DNA from 2 places in the Nocardia sp. XZ_19_385 genome. Region 2 is predicted to be linked to the other one. Evidence: riboswitches for the same ligand, from Rfam matches in the RefSeq annotation. Region 2 holds a riboswitch; the other holds the start of a gene.

Region 1 (11,013 bases), on a different contig from region 2:
GTTCCCAGGTGCTCACCGAAACCGGGCACGCTTTCGATGTCGCGCTGACCATCACGTCCTATATTTCGGCGGCGATCGTCGCGGTGGTGGCCGTGGTCGCGGTCTGGCTGGTGCCGCGGGGATTTCGGGTCACCGGCGGCCATTGATAATTTCGACGATGTAATTCGCCCGGTCGAAATACAAATAATACCGAATTGTTTCCGCGCGCCATTTGAACCCTGGTTGAATAGCCAGGGGTTCCAGCCGATTAATTCGAATGGGGAGACCGGAAGACCAATTCCATTGGAGGCATAATGGCCAGCAGTGCGAACGGTAAGTCCAACCGCAAGACAACCAAATCGCAGAGCACGATGAAAGTCGTCGACAAGGTTGTGAATCGGCCCATCATGGTGCAGCGTCTCGTCGAGCGTCCGATCGAGAAGATCGTCGACAAGCCGGTGCGGATGGAGCGGCTGGTGGAGCGGTTGGTCGTCGACACCGTGGACAAGGTGGTCGACAAGCCGGTTCGGGTCTCCCGGATGGTCGAGAAGCCGGTCGTCACGATGGTCGACCGGATCAAGCGGAAGCCGGTCAAGGTGACCCGGATGGTGGAGAAGCCGGTCGCGAAGGTGACCGACCGGATCGTGCCGAAGCTGGTCACCGTGCAGCGCAAGATCGAGAAGCCGATGGTCAAGATCGTCGACCAGGTCGTGCCGAAGCCGGTCACCGTGCAGCGCAAGGTGCAGAAGGCCATGCCGAAGATGGTCGACAAGGTGGTCAAGAAGCCGGTCACCGTCGAGCGCGTGATTACGCAGCCGGAAATCAAGATCGTGGACCGGGTCGTCAAGCAGACCGTCGAGATCCCGCGCACCGTGGAACAACCCGTCGCCAAGATCATCGACCGGATCAAGCGCAAGCCGGTCCGGGTGCAGCGCATGGTCGAGAAGCCGGTCGTGGAAATCCAGGACAAGGTGATCGAGAAGCACGTCACCGTGGAGCGCCGCACGCACAAGCCGGTGGTGAAGATCGTCGACAAGGTCGTCGAGGTGCCGGTGCAGCAGATCAAGGAGCGGGTGGTCGAGAAGCCCGTGCAGAAAGTGATCCAGAAGGTTGTGCAGAAGCCGGTCATCAAGATCGTCGAGAAGGTTGTCGAGGTCCCGGTCGAGAAGATCGTCTACAAGGTCGTGCGGCGGCCGGTGGAGAAGGTCGTCAAGATCTACGAGGACAAGCCGGTCATCAAAATCGTCAAAGTGCCGCGCACGGTGGTGCACGAGAAGGTCGTGGTCAAGCCGGTCACCAAGGTGGTCACCAAGACCGTCGACAAGGTGATCGAGAAGCCGAAGGTCGTGCACCGCACCATCAACAAGACCGTGAACTGGGAAGTCGACAAGATCGTCGAGAAGCCCCGGATTAAGGAGAAGGTCATCTCGCGGCCGGTCGAGCACACGATCGACAAGATCGTGGAGAAGCCGCGCATCAAGCAGAAGACCACCACCAAGACCGTGGACTGGGTGGTCGACAAGCTGGTCGAGAAGCCGAAGATCCGCGAGAAGGTCACTCACGTGCCGGTGGAGAAGGTCGTCAACGTGACAGCCGAGAAGCCGCGCATCGTCGAGAAGGTCACCGAGAAGAAGGTCGACAAGATCGTCAACCGGATGGTCGAGAAGCCGCGGATCAAGCAGAAGACCGTCACCAAGAACGTCGACTGGAAGGTCGACACGATCGTGGAGCAGCCGCGCATCGTGGAAAAGGTGATCCAGAAGCCGGTGACCAAGACCGTGACCAAGATGGTCGAGAAGCCGCGCATCGTGGAGAAGACCGTGCAGAAGCCGGTGCGCAAGGTGCTCGAAAAGACTGTGCAGAAGCCGGTTCTGGTGGAGAAGATCGTCACCAAGAAGGTCGACATGGTCGCCGAGCGGATCGTGGAGAAGCCGGTCATCAAACGCGTCGATCGGATGGTGCCGCGCAGCACGCCCATCAAGCAGACGGTGCCCCGCGCCGCGGCCCCCGCCATCAAACAGGCGGTGGAGCCGATGGTCGGCAACGGCAAGCGGCCCGCCAAGCGACCCATGGACGAACTCGTGGGCAGCTCGATCGGCGTGAAGGGCCGCTGGGAAGGCGACTACTGGCCCGACGAGAACGGCCCCCGTCGCCGCTGACCCCTCAGACGGCGGCGACGGTTTCGGCGCCCCTCGGAATCGTCGCCGCCCCACCGACCTCCCGCCCGGGGGACGAAATGCCACCGGAGACGTCACTCGTCTCCGGTGGCATTTCGGTGCGTGATTCCTAGGAAGACGTGATCGGCAGATACACCTTGCCGCCCGCGCCGGCGAATTCCGCCGACTTCTCCGCCATCCCGGCCTCGATGGCCTCGACGTCGGTAAGTCCTTGCTGCTCAGCGTATTCCCGCACGTCGGCGGAGATGCGCATAGAGCAGAACTTGGGTCCGCACATGGAGCAGAAGTGCGCGGTCTTGGCGGGTTCCGCGGGCATGGTCTCGTCGTGGTACTCGCGCGCGGTGTCCGGATCCAGCGACAGCGCGAACTGGTCGCGCCAGCGGAATTCGAAACGGGCCTTGGACAATTCGTTGTCCCGGTCCTGCGCGTGCGGGTGCGCCTTGGCCAGGTCGGCGGCGTGCGCGGCGATCTTGTAGGTGATCACGCCGACCTTCACATCGTCCCGATTCGGCAGTCCCAGATGCTCTTTCGGGGTCACGTAGCAGAGCATCGCGGTGCCCGCCTGGGCGATGATGGCCGCGCCGATGGCCGAGGTGATGTGGTCGTAGGCCGGTGCGATATCGGTGGCGAGCGGGCCCAGGGTGTAGAACGGGGCCTCCTCGCAGAGCTCCTCCTCCAGGCGCACGTTCTCCACGATCTTGTGCATCGGCACGTGGCCGGGGCCTTCGATCATCACCTGCACGCCATAGGATTTCGCGATCTTCGTGAGCTCGCCGAGGGTGCGCAGTTCAGCGAACTGGGCAGCGTCGTTGGCATCGGCGATGGAGCCGGGACGCAGGCCGTCACCGAGGGAGAAGGTGATGTCGTAGCGCGCCAGGATCTCGCAGAGTTCCTCGAAGTGCGTGTACAGGAACGATTCCTGGTGATGCGCCAAACACCATGCGGCCATGATGGATCCGCCGCGCGAGACGATGCCGGTGACGCGCTTGGCGGTGAGCGGCACGTAGCGCAGCAGCACGCCGGCGTGCACGGTCATGTAGTCCACGCCCTGCTCGGCCTGCTCGATCACGGTGTCGCGGTAGATCTCCCAGGTGAGCTGGGTCGGATCGCCGTTCACCTTCTCCAGCGCCTGGTAGATCGGCACGGTGCCGACCGGGACGGGGGAGTTGCGCAGGATCCACTCACGGGTCTCGTGAATGTTCTTGCCGGTGGACAGATCCATGATGGTGTCCGCGCCCCAGCGCGTCGCCCACACCATCTTCTCCACTTCCTCGGCGATCGAGGAGGACACCGCGGAGTTGCCGATATTGGCGTTGATCTTCACCAGGAACTTCTTGCCGATAATCGTCGGCTCGAGTTCCGGGTGGTTGTGGTTGGCCGGGATCACCGCGCGGCCCGCGGCGACCTCCTCGCGCACCATCTCTTCCGAAACCCCTTCGCGCGCAGCGATAAAGCGCATCTCGGGGGTGATGATGCCCTGCCGCGCCCAAGCCAGCTGGGTCGGCGGGCCTTCGACGTCGGGCTTGGTCCAGGTGTCACGCAGCTTCGCGAGTCCCGCCTCCAGATCGATGGTGGCGTTGTCGTCGGTGTACGGCCCGGAGGTGTCGTACACATCGAAGTGCTCACCGTTGGTGAGATTGATGCGCCGCACCGGAATTCGCAGAGCCTGCCCCGGGCTTGATCCGGGGTCGTCGACCTCGAGATAGTGCTTGACGCTGCCTTCGATCGGCCCCGTGGTGACGGTGTCGACGGTTTCGGACGTGGCTTGTTTGCCCATGTGAATCTCTCCCTACGCCGGCATTACCCGGTCAGGTTCATACGGTCGACGGCCCTGAACGCCCTGAAATGGGCTAGCCGTCCTCTCAGCCCGCTGGTGCGAGCCCCCGTTCGGTGTGCAGTTGTTTCTCGGCCCGACCATACCTGTCCGCTACCACCCGGCATGCACCGAATGCCGGAATCCGGTCGATCCACACAAGCCCGCGAGGATCTGGATCGACCGCGTTGGGTCGATCCTCCGAGTAGCGCTGGACTCAGCTGGCCTTGTTCTCGTAGGCGTCGCGCATGGCCTGAACATCGAGCTTGCGCATGCCGAGCATGGCCTTCATAGCGCGGTTGACGGCTTCCGGGTCGCCGGTCATGAGTTCGTTGGCTTCGGCCGGCCAGATCTGCCAGGGGATGCCGTACTTGTCGTTGAGCCAGCCGCATTCGATTTCCTGGCCGCCGTCGGCGAGCAGGGCATCCCAGAGGCGGTCGACCTCGGCCTGGCTGTCGCAGTTGACCAGCAGCGACATGGCGTGGGTGTAGTGGTAGTCGCCGCCGCCGTTGATGGCGGTGAAGCGCTGGCCGGCGAGTTCGAAGTCGACGGTCATGACGAGGCCGGCTTCGCGCGGGCCGGCTTCGCTGTAGCGCTGCACGTCGACGATCTTGGCGTCCGGGAACAGCGAACAGTAGAACTCGGCGGCCTCTTCGGCCTGGGTGTCGTACCAGAGGTTCGTGACGATTTTCTGCATGACGGGGTCCTCCCGGTCTTGTGCATGTGTCCTATAACGGTACTGACGGATCGAGCGTCGGAAATTAATCGCCCGAAGATCTGGCCTCGCCGGCTCCCAGTCCAGGGGTGCAGCGAGTACGAAGATTGTCCCTCCGGCAGCTGGCCCTGCGTGATTGCGTCGACAGAATTTGATGGATTTTCATGGGCGAAGTCATCAAAACCCGTCAGAAGCGCTCAAACACGTGCAACCTCGCGCAGGAGCAAACAGCCACGGTGATTTCCGAGTTCGATGGTGGTGCACTGGTTCTCGACCTTGAAGGCGCGATCAAAGGACGAAGATATGTGGCCGGAGCTCGGGAAGACAGTGCGACAGGCTCTGACTGGTTGGGGACAGACTATGCGGCTAGTCGTCTGCGTGGCCGTGTTGGCGGTCGCGGCGTGTGCTTTGTTGCAGGCCAGCGGTCTGTAGGCGCAACTTCAGGAGGAGCTAGAGCTCGGGAAATAACTGCGGGGTTGAATTTTGGCTTGGCAGTGGCCCCGCAGTTCTGTATTCTCGCGGCGGATGGACCGCAACCTACAGTGATGCGACAGGGGTAGCTGGTGAGTATTCAGACGACAGAATATGCGACCGAGATCAATCGCGGTCTGGGAGACCCCTTGCGGGTACTTGAGCTTAGCCCGAGCCGGCTGCTCACGACTATGCCGTGGGGGCAGCTCGCGCGCATCGTGCCGGACCCGCGCAAAGCTGAGAACACCAAGGCGCTCCGTTTCCTGTCGAAGGACGAGCGCGATCAGGCGGAGACCCGCAATGAAGTTCAGCGCAACATCAAGTCCACGAAGAAGGCTGAGAACGCCAAGGCGTATGCGCGCTACCTGGCAGAAGTCCTTCGGGGCGATCGTGACCAGCGCTGGGCCACCCCTCCTTTCGCCCTCTGGGTCCGTAGGCCGCTCGACGTTGTCCAATTGCCGAGCACGTTCGGAGTCGACAGCATCGCATATCTTCCGTGGGACGTCAGCGGCGTGCTTGTGGATGCTGAGACTCAGCATCTCGCCCACTTCCTATTGCGCGAAGATCCTGACGCGTACGGGATTTCGAGCGAGCAGACGAACGGGCGGTTGGTCGGAGTCGAGATCTATCACGGGATGGATCTCGTGGCCGCACGTCAGATTTTTCATGATCGGAACCTGCTCGGCGTAATCCCCAATAAGACCGTCGCGTTGGCCTCCGACTCTGCCAACGTCGCGACCAGGATCACATTGGCGCTGCTCGACAAGATCGAGGTGCGGGTCGGTGCCAAGGTTGTCAACCTGAAGGATCTGGTTTCTGTGCGCCAGCGGCAACTCGGTGCATCCGACACCGAATGGATGACTTTGTCGACCTTGCGATCGTTTGTGATCACAATGATTTTCGGCAAGGCCGGATTCGACAAGACCAGCGGACCCCTCCCCGCGCTCCCGGAAGGCTGCACCGAGGAGATCGCACTCGCAGAGATCCAAGCGGCCCTCAGCGAGCTCCTGACACGGTTCGCTAGCGCATTCGAGCGGCGCACGACAACGGTAATCGCATCGCCGGCAGTGTTCTCGGCGCTCGGTGCCGTCGCGCATCGCACTGCCTCGTGGAACAAGGATCCGCAGCAGTCGTTGAGTGTCAACGCGATGCTGGAGCTACTTGTTGACGTGCACTGGGAACGGGACGCGCGCTACTGGGACGGAACTGCCGGAAAGCTCACGGCGAGCGGGGCCTTTTCACTGGCTGGCGGAGTCAAAGATAACGGATCGAAAACCACATCCGCTCTGGCTGATCCGACATCTCCACGATATGAGTGGATCCGGCATGGCCGTTCGGACTTCCTGATCTGATTCCATGGTCCCCGCAGCCGTTGAATCTGCCCCCGCAGTCGCCTGGTGCTTCAACCAGCTGCCGATGGTCATACCCCCGCAGTAGCTGATTACGGACTCAGATCGTATATATTTGCCGAGACTCGAGAAATTCGTGTCCATTTGCTCGAAAATAGTTGCTCTAACTAAGACTTTCCACTACCCTTCGGACCGCGTGGTAGACACCCCGGGCGGGACTGACGCCTTAATAACAGGAGAAGCCGATGGCGACGGGTCAGCCGTCCGAAATCTCAACGCTAGCTAGCGATTTGGCCGAGCTGCGTAAGTCTGTGGGAGAACCCAGCTATGAACGCCTACACCATGCTCTCAAGAAGGCCGCCGTCGCCGACGCTGTAAGCATCACCACGCTGCGGAATGCGGTGCATGCTGGCCGACTTCCTAAGCTCCAGACGGTGGTCCAGTTCGTCAAAGCTTGTCGGTGTGTCTCGGAGCGAGATGATCTCATGATCGATCCCGAAACCTTCGATGTTCACGTATGGCGCGAACGATGGATGGCCGCCGCTGAACTGACCCGTTAATGTTGACCCCGGCCGGTCCGGTTCCGGTCGGGGTCAGTGGCGGCACGGGGCCGGTTCACCGTTCGCGCGGGCCGATCGGGAAGCCCAGCGCGCCGAAGGTGGCGTTCAGGTTGATTTCGATCTGGCTGAGCAGCGCGTTGAAGTCGGCCAGCATGGACACCGTGTTCTCGGTGCGGCAGCCCACCTGCTCGGGTGCGTTCGGCGCCAGGCGGGACTTCAGCCAGTTGAACGTGTCGGCCATGCCGAGCGAGGGCAGGGTCAGGTGCTCGCTGAGGTGGTCGCGTTTGTAGACCACGGAAGCGCCTGCGGCACACCACTGCTGGGACAGCCGGTCATTGGTCCACACCGGCACCGCTTCGTCGAAAACGCCCTGGTACAGAAAGATCGGCGCGGTCGGGGTGTTGCGGCCGAGCACCGTCGAGTCGAAGACCTCTTTGATCTCCGGCAGCGCCAGGAAGTCCTTGATCGGAATCGTCAGCAGCCGTTGGTAATCCACGAACATCGTGGTCACCGCGTTGCGCGGCAGGCACTGGGAGTTGATGCGGTCCAGGAACGCCCGGCCCTCCGGGGTCAGGTGCCGGTAGGTGGCCTCTTTGAAGGAGGGGTAGGCCTTGGACAGCGAGGCCATGCCGATGCCGACCAGGCTGGAGAACATCGACCCGTTGGTGTGCAGCAGCGACACCACGTCCGAGGTGGGGGCGCCGAGCGCGACTCCCTTCACGTTGAGTTCCGGCGCGTAGCTCGGCTGCATTTCCGCGGCCCAGCCCGAACCCATGCCGCCGCCGGAGTAGCCCCACATCGCGACCGGCGTATTCACCCCGTCCAGGCCCAGCGGCTCGAACCGCTCGGCGGCCCGGATCCCGTCCAGGGTCATGTAGCCGGGTTCCTTGGCGACCGCCAGATGTCCTTCCAGCCCTTCGTAATCCGGGATGGAGACGGCCCAGCCCTGACTGATCAGGGCGGCGAGGGCGATCAGTTCACTCTGCGAGTGGATACCCTCCAGGCCGGGCAGGCCCGCGCCCTGCTGCAGCACGAACGACGGCGCGCAATCGGGACTGGCGCTGTCGTAGTAGAACTGCAGCGAGACCAGCGGCCGGGACCGGTTCGGATCGGCGCCGGCGGGCAGGATCACCGTGCTCACGGCCACGGTCGGCTGCTCGAAAAGATCGGTGGTGCGGTACATCAGCTGCCAGGAGCGCACGTTCAGCGGCAGCACGGTGATCACCGCGAGCCGCACTTCCCGGGACTTCAGCACGGTGCCGGGTTCGGTCGCTTCGAAGCCCGCCGGCGGTTGATAGAACGCGTCTTGCGACGGCGGCGGCACCGCGGCGGCGGGCGCGGCGGTCACCCCGCCGGTGAGCAGCGTGGCTGCGACGGCGACGGCCACCCCCATCATGGCCGCGACGACGCGCGAGCTGCCGCGTCGAGTCCGATCTCCTTTGATCACTGACACGTCTGCCTTCTTCCTCATCAGCGTGGAGTGATTACAACAGACCTTCCGATTATGAACAAGATGCCTTGTTGAAAGGTGGCCCGCTAATCTCGAAGTCATGACCCGCAGCAACTCCGCCGCGCGGCCGGCCCCAGCCAGTAACCAGGCCCCGGCGCGGCGCCGGATCCGTGGCCTCGACGCCGAACAGCGCAGCGCGCAACGACGCAGCCAACTGCTGGATTCCGCCACCGAACTGTTCGCCGCGCAGAGCTTTTCGGGTACCTCGATCGAGCAGATCTGTCAGCACGCGTTCGTCGGGACCAAGGGCTTCTACGATCATTTCGACAGCAAGGAAGCCTGCTATATCGCGCTGCTGGAACAGGTGACGGTGCAGATTCAGGATCGGGTCGCGGCCGTGGCCGCCACGGTCGCCGATCGGCCGCGACCGGAGCGCATCGCCGCGGTGCTGGCGGAATTCGTGCACGCCATCGCCGACGACCGCCGGCTGGCCAAGGTCACCTTCGGGGAAGCCGGCGGAATCTCGCCGACTGTGGAGAAACAGCGCCGCGGCAACCGGCGCTGGGCTGCCGCTTTCCTGGAACGGCAGTGGTCGGACGAGCCGAACCCGGACCGCGCGAGCCTGGCGCTCGCCCTCGCGACGGTCGGCGGCATGTTCGAGCTGGTCGCCGACTGGCTGCACCACCACGACGACGGCGGCGCCCCGGACGCGGCCGACATCCTGATCGGGGACCTCATCCGGTTCGTCGCCGTCGTCGACGCCGGTCGGGCGGCTAGCGCCTCCTGATCAGGCGGCGGGCTTGCCGCCCTTGGCGGAGCCGGTGCCGAGCGCGCCGAGCAGATCGAAGAGCGCGTCGAAGGGGCAGGGACCGTTGGTGCAGCCGATCTCGGAGGACCCGAGCATGGGGGCGGCGGTGGCCGTTGCCGCGACGGGCGCGGGGACGAGCAGTGCACCCACGAAGACTGCGGCGGCGATACGACGTTTCATAGTTCGTTCTCTCTGGTAGATCCGGCCCCCCTTCCGGCGCCGAACGCTACCGCCCCGCTACCGGCAACGGCAGCCCCTGATTCCGGGGCCAATGCCGTTGCGGGCGAGCCGATTCAGTCGTGCGCGGCCCGGATGCGACCGCGGACCTCGCCGAGTCCGATGCGCCCGGCATCCGGGCCGGGCGCCGACGCGGTGATGACGATTTCGTCGCCGTCTTCCAGGAAGGTGCGCTTCTGTCCGTTAACCTGAATGGATTCGCTTCCACCCCAAGACAATTCGATGAAAGAACCGCGCTGGTCCGGCTCCGGGCCGGAGATGGTGCCCGACGCGTAGAGATCGCCGGTGCGGGTCGAGGCCCCGTTGGCGGTGAGGTGGGCCAGCATTTGCGCCGGTGACCAGTACATCCGGGAGTACGGCGGGTTGGAGACCTCCGCGCCGTCCCATTGCACGGTCAGGGCGATATCCAGGCCCCACGGGTCGGCCGCGTGCAGGTAGGGCAGCGGTGCGGGCTCCTGGACGGGCAGCGGAATCCGCGCGGATTCCAGTGCGGCCATGGGGGTTATCCACGCCGACAGCGAGGTGGCGAAGGACTTGCCGAGGAACGGGCCGAGCGGCTGGTACTCCCAGGCCTGGATGTCGCGGGCCGACCAGTCGTTGACCAGGGCGACACCGAAGACGTGCTCCCCGAAGTTCTCGATATCGATGGGCTGCCCCAGCTCGGAGCCCACGCCGACGACGAAGCCCAGTTCCGCCTCGATGTCCAGGCGTTTCGACGGTCCGAAATCCGGTGCGCCCGAATCGGTCCGGCGTTGACCGCGGGGCCGGACGATATCGGTGCCGGACACCACCACGGTGCCGGCGCGGCCGTGATATCCGACCGGCAGATGCCGCCAATTCGGCAGCAGCGGTTCGGAATCCGGCCGGAACAACCGGCCCAGATTGGTGGCGTGATCGATGCTGGCATAGAAGTCGACGTAGTCGCCGACCTGTACCGGCAGCTTCATGTCGACGTCGACGAGCGAATGCACGGCCGCGTCCGGGATTTCGTTGTCGGCGAGCAACCGCACCCGTTCGCGCACCTCACGCCAGCGCTGCGGCCCCTGCGCCAGGAACGGATTCAGGCTCGCCGCCGCGAAGATCGGATCATCCAGTGCCACAGCGAGATCGATGACCGAATCGCCCAGCCGGACACCTACGCGATACGGCCCGTGCTTCGATGCGAATACGCCATAGGGCAGGTTGTCCGGCCCGAACTGCGATTCCTGCGCTACCTCGATCCGCGTCATGATTGCGGCCCCCGGCCCGACCAGGTCCACGCGTAAGCCGGGTCTTCGCAGGCCAGCGCGCCCTCCCCGAGTTCGAGCGGACGGAAGGTGTCGACCATGACGGCCAGCTCGTCGAAGAACTCCAGCCCGATACTGCGCTCGTAGGCGCCGGGCTGCGGGCCGTGCGCGTAACCGCCGGGATGCACCGACACCGACCCCTGCCCGATCCCGGATCCCTTGCGCGCC
Region 2 (11,013 bases):
ATGGTGCGGCCCCTGCCGCCAGGTCACCCCAGTCCTAGCCGAACTTTCCGAACAATGGGCCGGCCGAGTACTCGTCCGCAAGATCGATGTCGACCAATACGAAGGCATCTGGGAGCGCTTCAACTTCCGCGGCATCCCCGCCATCTTGATGTTCAAGGACGGCAACGAAATCCACCGCGTAGTCGGCTTCGCCGGCAAAAAGCACCTGATCACCGAAATCGAACCCCACCTCTGACCTGTACCAGCCGCTCGCGACTCAGGAATTCGTCAGACCGGCGGCGTTACTCCGAGCCGAGGGCCCTAGCCTCGCTCTCCGCACCGGCCTCATCGCCCGACGAATAGCGCTAGGTGCCGGACACATTGGTGCCGTGCCGCAGGGAGGATGTGTAAGCGGTCGGCCGCGGTGACTCGTTTCGATGCTGTCGAGAGCCGCGGTTCCGAGACGGTCGTGGGCGCGCGATAGTGTCGGCGAGCCAGTTAACTCGCTGGATTGGTGGAGGAGACTCTGTCAGAGGCCAGCAGCGGTCGATGTCAGGAGAGGCGATCCATCCAGGACCTTTCCGGGTTATCGAATTATGGTCCAGGACAACGGTTTATGGCTTGCGCGCTACGGCTGGGGCAGGGCCCGTTCGGCTGCGGACGCGGATATCTCGCGGCGCCGCGCGGGGCGGCACCGCGGGCTCAGCGGCGGGCTTGCGTGGCGCTAGTTCGGTGAGCCAGCGTCGGCGCTGTGCGCGGTCGTGTTCTCTGTCTTCGTGGATGCGTGCGAGTGTTTCGGCGAGTAGTTCGCTGGCGTGGTGGCGGTGGTTGATTCGGGGTGTGCGGGTGGGGTCGATGTGGGGTGGTGCGATCCACCCGGTCCGGCCCGGATGATCCGAACCCTTGCCGAGGACAACAGTTTTCCAGCCGCCGGGCCCGTCATGAATCAGGGCGTGGCAGCGGTCGCAGGCCAAGGTTTCGTTGCCGATGTCAGTGTTGCCGTGTTTGTTCCAGTCGGTGACATGATGGACCGCGCATATACTCGCCGGGGCGTCACAACCCGGACGGGTGCAGCCCCGCAGAGCAGCGATCAACGCCAATCGTTGACCGGGGCTGGCGAGGCGTTTGGTGCGCCCCAAATGCAATGGGACACCGGCATGGTCGAACACCATCAGCCACGGCAGAGCCCGTTCGGCCAGCTTCAACGCTTCCCCGATCGGGACCGTGCCCCCGGTCGCGGTGGTCGCGACCCCGGCGGCGTTCTCGATGTCCTCGATGCTGATCGACAGGATCGCTGAAACCGGCAGCCCGCGATGGGTTCCCAGGTTTGCGGGGTCGGTGCCCGGCGACAACAGGGCGACCAACGCGTCGTGGGTGCGTTGGGCGGCACTGCGGGTATCGCGCTTGGCGGCGGCATCCAACACCTCCCGATCGATGTGCTCGGTGCTGCCGGAGGGGCTGTCGGGGTCGTCGGGGTTGTTCATGCCCGGGCGTCCGAGTTTGGCGAGGACAGGGTCGAGCAGGGCGCGCAGGGTGGGGGTGATGTCTCCGCTGATCGCCGACATGCCGTCAGCGCGTTGCCGACCAATACGCAGGCTGCGTTGGCGTTGGCGGTCGCTGTCGTTGGTGAGGCTGCCATCGGGGTCGAGGCGTGCCAGGATGTCTCGGCCGATGTTGGTGATATCTTCGGGCATCACGGCACGGGCGGCGGTGGCCAGGATCTGTTCGGCGGCTTCGAAATCGGTGTTCGCGGTCGAGCCGGGGACACGTTTCAACACTTTCGCGATCTCGCGTGCGTGGTCGGTGGAGATCTGGCCTTCGGCTTGGGCGGCTGCGGTCGCGGGGTGGTGGGGCTCGACATCCTCGCCCGGGATGTCATGCCACACACCCAAAGCCGTCGCGGCCGCGACGCGGGCGGCGGCATCGGCATGAGAAATCCGAAGAGTTTGGATCAGTAGTTTCTTCGTGGTCCCGGCGCCGGTGCGGGCGGGGAGTCCGCCTTCGGTGGCGCGCACGATCAGTTTGTGGGCGAAGGAATCCAGCACCCGCCGCGCTTTCTCCAACTCGCGCATCGCTTCGAGCACAGCCTCATCCGAGAACAGCGTCACCGTGGTGGCGGTGAGGTCGGTGGCGGCGGTCAGTAGCGGGTCGGTGACCCGCTGTGCTGATACCGCTGGGCTGGTCGAACGCATGTGTGAATTCTATCGCCGTTCAAAGCGGATAGCTATCGAAAATCGGGTCTGAATTCGATCTCTTCACACTGGACACGCGATCGAAATCCACTGGTACACAATGCGTTACGGGATGCGACTGTTTCGGTTTGTCTCCACAGTGCCTCTGAAGCTGTTCATCCGCACCGATTCTCTTTTCTGTCTTTCTGGAATGTTCTGGACCGGACCACAGCCGGGTGACCGAGGACCGAACCGAGCGCCCGCACGAAAGGTGAGGGGTAAGTCCGGTAGGGCTGCCAACGCGCCCCGCATGATTGGGCAAGATCTCTGGACCACAGCACCACTACTGGACGACCCTGGCCGGGAGGTTTGTCCGATCCCCAACCGCCGCCACCCTGCGGACGCACCGAAACCAGCCCTCTGCCGGGCACCCGAACGGTCACCACCATGCCAGGCGCGCCGAACGCGGCCATCCATGGTTGAGCCAATCTCTGGACCACAGCCCCCACCAGAACGCCCTGTCCGGAAGGGTTGTTCGATCCCAACGCCGCCGCCACCCTGCGGACGCATCGAAAAACTGACCCTCAGCCGGGTACCGAAGGGTGACGACCTCGCGGACGCACTGAAGCGATGCGGCGTGTCGGGAGCCCTACCGTGCTTACCTGCCGCAGCCATGTCCGAACGCTCGATGTCGTCACAAGTACCCCGCTATGGGCGCGTTCAGAGCTTCGACAAACCCGAAAAGTGTTCGCTCAGTAGGCAAGCCGCGATTTCAAAGCAAGGGCATCTCGCGGCGCCATCACCTTCGCATCGTTGTCGAAGTAGACATAGACATCGCCATGCAGAGCCCAATCGCGAATCTTGCCGGCCCACATGTCGAGCCCTTCGTCGGTGTAGCCGCTGACATACAGCTCTTCATGGCCATGCAGGCGGATGTAGGTGAAATCGGTGGTGATTTCCTCGAGGGCGGGATATTTGCCCGCAGTGTCGGCGACGACCAGCGCGATGCCGAATTCGCGGAGCAGGGCCGGGAATTCGGGTGTGACGAAGCTGGGGTGGCGGATTTCGAGGGCGTGGCGGATCGGACGGTCGGCATCGGTGGTGAGCCAGGCCGGGTCGACGCGATGGTCGTGGTGGCTTGCGATCTTCGCTGCCTCGGTAGTGCTCCGGGGGAGGCGGGTAAAGAAATCCGCGAGCAAGGCGGGGTCGAAGGCGAAGTTCGGCGGCAACTGCCACAGGAATGGTCCCAGTTTCGGGCCTAGCGCGAGAACCCCGGAGGCGAGGAAGTTCGACAGCAGCGTGTCGCCGTCGCGCAGCCGCTTCATGTGGGTGATGAAACGGCTGCCCTTGACGGCGAATACGAAGTCGTCCGGCGTCTGTTCGGCCCACTTCTGGTAGCTGGCAGGCTTCTGCAGCGCGTAGAACGAACCGTTGATCTCTACGGTTTCGAACTGCTCTGCCAGATAGGCGAGTTCACGGCGTTGCACCAGGCCCTCGGGATAGAACACGCCCCGCCACGGCGGGTACAGCCAGCCCGAGGTGCCGATCCGGATCTCGCCCATCCGACCATGGTGGCAGTTACCGCGGCGAACGGGTCGCCGAAACGCGGCCGACCAGCCAGGCCACCAGGCCCGCCGCCAGGAACGACAGCAGCGACGCGCTCATCCAAGCCTGCTTGGTGAAGCCCAGCGCCTCCTGAACATTCACCCAGAACCGGGTCCACGCGCCCGCGTCGCCCGGGTTGATCAGCTGGTACACCGACAGGCCCACCAGCCACGCGAAGACCATGCCCCAGCGCGACGGCGCGTCCTCGGCGGTGTTCCAGGAACCCTTGGCGCGCAAGAAGAAATCGGCGACCAGCACACCCAGCAGCGGCACGAACACCGAACCGATCAGGCCGAGGAATCCGAAGTAGTCGTCCATCTGCAGCCACAGCGCGAGCAACGTGATCAGCGCACCGAGCCCGATCGTCAGGATCCGCCGGTCGATGCGCGGCCACAGGTTCTGGATCGAGATGGCCGTGGAGTAGACGTTGGCGAAGGACTGATCGGCTTCGCGGAGCACCAGAATGAAGAAGAACAAAGCGCCCAGCGTGACATGCAGGAACGGACCGTAGGTGCCGCTGTCGCTGGTGGCCAAGGCCAAGGCGAGCAGGCCGAGGATGTAGGCGACGATCTGGGTCAGCGCGTAGGACCCGCTGGCCGCGCCGAACGCCGCCCGGCTGCTCTTGGAATGGCGGGTGTAGTCGGCGGCCACCGGCATCCAGGAGATCGAGACGGCCAGCGCCGCGTCGGTGGCGATCCAGAACAGACTCCAGTCGACGCCGAACGGGCCGCTGCCCTTCGGGCCCGGGTTGGCGGTCAGATCGGGGATACCCGCCCGGAAGAACTGGATGTAGAACCAGGCCAGCGCGATCACCACACCGATGGTGACGAATCGGCGCAGCATCCGTACCGAGCCGAGCGGCCAGATCGTCAGGGCCACGGTGATCACGCCCGCCCCGACCACATACAGCCAGCGCGGCCCGCCGCCGAACAGTTCCTCCGCGGCGCTGCCGATGACGATCAGCTCGAAGGTGCCCCAGCCGATCAGCTGGGCGATGTTCAGGATCGTCGGCAGGTAGCTGAGTTTCGCGCCGAACAGGCCGCGCAGCAGCACCATGGCCGGTTGACCGGTCTGCGAGCCCGGGACCGCGGCCAGGCCGAGCATCAGCCCGCCGACCACGGTGCCGATGATCATCGCGACGATGCCCGCCGCGATGGACAGTTGCAGCGCGCCCTCGGTATTCGGGGCGAGCACCGTGTAGGCGCCGGAGAACGCGAACAGGCTGACGCCGAGATTCGCCCAGAACGCGCTCTGATCCCAGAATGACAGCACCCGGGGTGCGGGCTGGTCGAGGGTGAGCGGCGCCTCGTGCGCTTCGTTTGGAACAGACATAACTTCGAGCACTTTCCCTACGTCGGCATTACCCGGACAGGTTCGCGCGGTCGGCGGAACTGACCCTTGCGAGCGATCTGCGAGCAGTCGCTACGGATCGGTCCGCCCTCTCAGCCCGGCCGTGCCCGAGCTCCCGCAGTGAGATGGTTCGGCCGAATAGTACACGCGACCACTTCAATCGTGGGATGTCTCGTTGTCCCTGCTCATCGTGGGTGTGGACGGCTGTGGATCGATCTTGTGTGGTCCTCCGATCGGTAGGCTGCAAGAGAGCTGCCGGGGTGGAGGATTCGCCGAACTCGGGGCGAGAGATTCGGGGCGGGTGCGGTGCGAGCATTCTTCGGGGCAGTCGGTGCGCGGTGGCGGCGTTGGTCACGGTGGCGGCGAGCGGGGGTGATCGCCGGGCTGGTGTTCGCCTTGCTGCTCACCACGGTGGCCGGGCTGGCGGTCGCGCTGCGGCTTGAATACGCGGGCGACCCACCGGCGGACGCGCGAACCCGAGGCCGCGACGCGGTGTGGCTGGGCCATGCCTGGGTCGACGGCCGCAAGACCGACGCCGATATCGCCGCCCTGGCGACACTGCTGTCCGGCACCGGCATCAAGGACCTGTTCGTCCACACCGGACCGTTCGCGCGCGACGGCAGCGTGCCGGACGACCTCCATCCGCAGGCCCGCTGGTTCACCGACGCGGTGCACCGCAGCCTGCCCGGAATCCGGGTGCAGTCCTGGCTCGGCCAGCTCGTCGAGCCCGAATTCGACGACCTCGACATGGCCGATCCAGCGACGCGCGCCAACATCACCGCTGCCGCGCGAAAGGTGCTCGACCTCGGATTCGACGGCGTGCACCTGGATCTGGAGCCGGTCCGTTCGGGCTCGAGCGACTTCCTCTCGATCCTTGGACAGGTGCGGGCGGTCACCAAGAGCCGCAACGTGCCGCTGTCGGTTTCGGCGCCGCAGATCGACCCGCTACCGGGCTTGCACTCGGTTGGTATCGCCCTGCGCGACCACGGAAAGTGGTGGTCCCAAGCCTATTTCGCGGAGGTCGCGCGCCGCGTCGACCAGGTCGCGGTGATGTCCTACGACACCGCGATGCCGACCCAATCCCTCTACGGCGGTTACGTCGCCCAGCAGACCTCGCTCGCGCTGGCCGTCACCCCCGCCGAAGTCGACTTGCTCATGGGCGCTCCCGCTTTCTGGGCCGACGACATCGCCCACCACGGCGCCGCGGAAACCGTTCCCGCCGCGATCCGCGGCATCCGCCTGGCCCTGGGCCGCGACGATCGACACCGGCAAACCTTCGGCGTCGCGCTGTACGTCGATTTCGCTGCCACACCCCAGGATTGGGCCGCCTACCGCCGTGACTGGGGACAACTGCCCTGATCAGACCGGCATGGACGGTGACACGGTGCCGATGCCGCGCCGCTCGTGCGCCCCCGCATCCCGTTTGGGAAGGGTCTTTTGGGCCTTGTTTTCGTGCGCCGTGGGGTTTCCCATTGTTAGGAAACCAAACGCCGACGTTCGGGGGTGTTCTGATGCGCGCCGCTCCGGTCCATGGTGAGTACGTCTTCGACAACGCAAATGAAAAGGCCGCGGAGCAGTTTCGACTGCTGTGCGACATCCTCAACGCCCACACCGTCGGCGTCCTCCGGGAAACCGGTGTGACCAGCGGGTGGCGCTGCTGGGATATCGGCGCGGGCAACGGCAACATCGCGCACTGGCTGGCCACCACGGTCGGCCCGACCGGGTCGGTGCTCGCGACCGACCTGGAGCCGCACCACATCCCACCGCACGACTGCATCGAGATCCGCCGCCACGATATCCGCGTCGACGCGCCGCCCGGCACCTTCGACCTGATCCACGTGCGGCTGGTCCTGATGCACCTGCCCGAGCGCGAAGCCGTATTGCGCCAGCTCACCTCGGCATTGGCGCCGGGCGGCGTGCTGGTGGTCTCGGATTGGGACGGCCCGCAGGAGGATTTCGTCATCACCGCACCGACCGTGGAAGCCGCCGCGGCCGTCAGCAGATTCGGCGACGCCATGCATGCCGTGGCCGGTCTCGCGGGCATCGACTTCTCCTGGGCCAGGCGTACGCCCGCCGTCTTCCACGCCGCAGGCCTGTCCGACGTGTGGTCCACGGGCATCGGGGAGATCTGGCCCGGCGGCAGCCCCGGCTGTGCCCTGTTCCGGCTGCACACCCTGCTACTGCCCGGCCCACTGACCGCGGCCGGTCTGGCTCCGGGCGATCTCGACACTCTGGGCGAGGCCTTCACCCGGCCAGACCTTCGCCTGTGGTCGCTGCGGATTTACACGACCACCGGCCGTCTAGCCGCGTGAGTGGTGCGGGCTCCCGAAACCCGACCTTGCAATCGGTACCCAGGTACAGGCTTACCGTGGGGTTATGGAACAGCACGCCTGGGTTTCGGAAGCCTGCACACTGCCGACGGCGGAGCAGCCGATGCGGGTCGCGGAGTTCGATCGGTTCTTCGCCGAGGCGGTCCGTGGGATGCGGCAGCCGGAGCGCACCCGGCTGGAATTGGTGGTCGATCCGGCGTGTGAGTCCCGGGCGCGCGACCTCGCAGCACTGGAAACCGCGTGCTGTTCGTTCTTCAGCTTCGAGTTCGGTACAGCCGGCGCGGATCTGATCATGAGCATCGCAGTACCAATCGGTCGCATCGAGGTGCTCGATGCGCTGCGGCGGAGGGTGGCGACGATGCTCGGAGAACAGGAAACATCATGAACGACTTCGGATTACGCACGGGCCAGGTGGCAGCGGCCGCGGGTGTGAATGTCCAGACCTTGCGGTACTACGAACGGCGCGGCCTACTCCCGAAGCCGCAGCGCTCGCTGGGCGGACATCGGGTGTATCCGCGCGAAACCCTCACCACACTGCGGGCCATCAAAGCAGCCCAGCGCCTCGGCTTCACCTTGGCGGAGGTCGCAGATCTCCTGGCCTCCCGCCGCCGAACCAGCGTGAAACACAGCGCCGCGGCAAAGCTCGCAGCAGTCGACGCGAAACTCGCCGAGCTCACCACTGTCCGCGACACCCTGAAAGCAGCACTGTCGGCAGGTTGCGACGACCTCCTGATGTGCGCTGAAATCCCCAGTTGCCCAGTGCTATCCGTGCAACCACACGCCAGCGTCTGATCCCGCCGCCCCGGCCGTCGATAAATCCAGCTGCCGCCCGCCTCCGAGCCTGCCATCATTGCCGGATGGGGAGCGTTCTGATGACCGGGGATCTGCACGGCAACACCAGCCATGCCCTCGACCTGCTGCAGGTCGCCGTGCGCGAAGAGTGCGAAAGAATGTTCGTGCTCGGCGATTTCGGCGCCTGGGAGCACACCGCCGCCGGGCGGCGCTACTTCGATGTGGTGGACCGGGTCGCCCGCAAGAAGAAGGTCCGGGTGTATTTCCTGGACGGCAATCACGACAAATCCTCGCTGCTGCACGAACGCTATGGCTCCGAGCTGGACGACGAGGGCTTCCTGGTGTGCCGCAAGAACATTCGCTACGCACCGCGCGGACAGCGATGGACCTGGGACGGCACCCGGTTCGCCGCCTTCGGCGGGGCCTACTCGGTGGACAAGGGCTGGCGACTGGCCGCCGAAGCGCAGCGGGCACGAAAAGCCGAGCGGCGCAGACAGTTCGGCTCCGCCCGACACCCGGCGACCGAGGGCACGCTGTGGTTCCCAGAAGAGCAGATGACCGACGACGAATGCGACGCGCTGCTCGCCGACACCGACCCGGTGGATGTGCTGCTCACCCACGACAAGCCGCGGGCTGCCGACCCGGATTGGAACCGCAAGAACCTCCCCGAATGCCTGCCGAACCAGGACCGCATCCAACGCGTGACCGACACCCTGCGGCCCCGGCTGCTGCTGCACGGGCATCTGCACTACCGCTACACCGACCACCTCGGCGATACCCGGGTGGAAGGTCTCGGCGCCGATCCGGACGCCTCGCACCCGATCGGCTACGAGGCCTCGGACTCCTGGCTGGTGCTGCCGCTGCCGTATGCGCCCGAAGTCGCCGCGGAACGCGAAATCGCCTGAGGCGAGCGGTTATCCGGCCATGCAGGCGTCGCGCGCGGTGTTCTTGCTCGCGTTGAACCTGTCGACTGAGGCGTTGAGTGTGTCGACATCCACCTTGCGGTCCACATTGTCGGCGACGGTATTGCTTTCGTCGCGGTAGCCGCGCAGCGGATCGGCGATGCGCGGGGGCAAATCACTGGTCAGCGTCGCGGTCAGCTCGGTGGCGCCGGCGCGCAGGGTGTTCACCGCGTCGGCGGCCTTGGCGTCCACGTCGGAAGCGCCGGCTTCACCCGCGGCGATGTAGGCGTTGAACGAGGTGACCGACTTGGAGGTCACCTCGGCGAAGGTGTCGCAGGCCGTTTCGATGGCCGAGGCCAACGCGGCCGCCTTGGACGACGACGCCGCGATCGAGGACGAGATCGAGGAAGCGGTCACCTCGGAGGTGTAGGAGGCCAGCTCCGTCTGGTTGGCCTCGGCGGCGCCTTCGACCTGTCTGGAACATGCGCCGAGGAAGATGATGCCGGTAGCGGTCGCGGCTGCCGCGGCGGCCAGGCCGGCGCGCTCTAGTCGTCGCATCGTGTACGCCTCTCTGATATCCCTCGGGCCCGATGACGCTGCGCGGTCGGAATCGGACGTTTCGACGGTACTGGGTTGGCGGCGTTCCCGTGAGCTGGGTCGGCAACCGATACCCAGCTGTACCCCGAAGGGGCCCGTGACCTGGGGGTCACGGGCCCGGTCAGACCTGCGTCAGCTCGGCAGTCCGGCGAGCATGCCGTTCATCGTGTCGATTTCGGCCTGCTGCGCGGAGTTGACGGCCCGCGCCAGTGCCACCGACTCGGGATTGACGCCGCCCGCGATCTCGGTGTCGGCCATGGCGATCGCGCCCTTGTGGTGCTGGATCATCAGCTCCAGCCACTGCCGGTCGAACGCCGTGCCGGTGGCGGCGCGCAGCGCGTCCATTTGTGCGGTGGACATCATGCCGGGCATGGTCGCGCCGTGCCCGCCATGGTCACCCGCCGCATTCGGCACCGGTTTGCCGAAACTTTGCAGGAGGGTGCTGATCTGCTGCATCTCCGGCGACTGCGCCTGCTCCACCGCCGTTGCCAAGGCGAGCAACTGCGGGTTCTGGCTGCGGCCCGGCACCAGCTTCGCCATCTCCACGGCCTGGGCGTGATGCGGGTACATCCCTTGCAGGAAGGCGACATCCGCGTCGTTGAAATCGGTGCGCGCTCCCGGCGCGGACGTGGCCACCGCGCTGGACGACGTGCTGTGGTCCATGCCGGGCATGGAGTCGGAATCGTCGCTACATCCGGCGACGATCAGGCCGACTGCCGCGACGGCCAGGGTGATTCGGGTACGACTGATGAACATGCTTGTACTCCTGGGGAATTGGGGGGGTGATTCGGGAAGGGCGAAGCGCCCATCAGATCCGCAGAATCGACAATTCGGCCAGGGATAGGACAGTCCACGGCGGCGGGCGTACCCGCTCGGCTCGCCACTGCCGCGGCAATGTCAGCGGGCCGCTCGGATGACCGGCGGCGACGTAGTAGAGCAGCACGAGCATCAGCGCCAGCCCGAGCGCTGTCAGGATGAATACGCAGCCGTGCGGGCCGGCGTGCCCGGAGTCGCAATCCGCGCCGCCGCAACCGGTTCCGGTAGCTGTTTTCGGGAAGTGCGTCGAGGTGCCGCCGTCCACGGTGTGGTCCGAGCCAAGCGCATGCTGGGACGACGGGGCGTGGTCTGCGCTGTGCACCGCGCTGGTCGCGGCGTGATGACTGCCGCTGGCGGACACCGCGAAGACGCCCGCGTGCATGGCGACGATCCCCGCGAGTAGCGCCAGCACTGCCAGCATCCGGGTGGCCCCGGACGCTCGAAGCAGCGGATGCTGGTCGACCACGGCGC

What was found. A riboswitch is a leader RNA that binds a small molecule or an ion and turns the genes downstream of it on or off. The one in region 2 is predicted to bind thiamine pyrophosphate.
Region 1: linked by a shared signal. The riboswitch ahead of thiC (phosphomethylpyrimidine synthase ThiC) and the one ahead of IBX22_RS12630 (cytosine permease) in region 2 are both predicted to bind thiamine pyrophosphate.

What each region holds. Positions count from the first base shown of each region.
Region 1 covers NZ_JACVEE010000002.1:628,141-639,153, reverse strand. Annotated here, with positions in the region: gene IBX22_RS15630 (MFS transporter) at 1-146, shown strand, start outside; gene IBX22_RS15625 (hypothetical protein) at 294-2,138, shown strand; gene thiC (phosphomethylpyrimidine synthase ThiC) at 2,266-3,933, opposite strand; TPP riboswitch at 3,926-4,053, opposite strand; gene IBX22_RS15615 (VOC family protein) at 4,187-4,666, opposite strand; gene IBX22_RS15610 (DNA sulfur modification protein DndB) at 5,248-6,507, shown strand; gene IBX22_RS15605 (hypothetical protein) at 6,750-7,064, shown strand; gene IBX22_RS15600 (lipase family protein) at 7,120-8,517, opposite strand; gene IBX22_RS15595 (TetR/AcrR family transcriptional regulator) at 8,615-9,301, shown strand; gene IBX22_RS15590 (hypothetical protein) at 9,302-9,502, opposite strand; gene fahA (fumarylacetoacetase) at 9,616-10,788, opposite strand; gene IBX22_RS15580 (homogentisate 1,2-dioxygenase) at 10,785-11,013, opposite strand, start outside.
Region 2 covers NZ_JACVEE010000001.1:2,665,500-2,676,512, reverse strand. Annotated here, with positions in the region: gene IBX22_RS12645 (co-chaperone YbbN) at 1-235, shown strand, start outside; gene IBX22_RS12640 (HNH endonuclease signature motif containing protein) at 594-2,171, opposite strand; gene IBX22_RS12635 (DUF72 domain-containing protein) at 2,903-3,712, opposite strand; gene IBX22_RS12630 (cytosine permease) at 3,729-5,087, opposite strand; TPP riboswitch at 5,084-5,234, opposite strand; gene IBX22_RS12625 (hypothetical protein) at 5,412-6,464, shown strand; gene IBX22_RS12620 (class I SAM-dependent methyltransferase) at 6,617-7,417, shown strand; gene IBX22_RS12615 (hypothetical protein) at 7,482-7,820, shown strand; gene IBX22_RS12610 (MerR family transcriptional regulator) at 7,817-8,227, shown strand; gene IBX22_RS12605 (metallophosphoesterase) at 8,293-9,132, shown strand; gene IBX22_RS12600 (hypothetical protein) at 9,142-9,687, opposite strand; gene IBX22_RS12595 (DUF305 domain-containing protein) at 9,859-10,482, opposite strand; gene IBX22_RS12590 (DUF6153 family protein) at 10,535-11,008, opposite strand.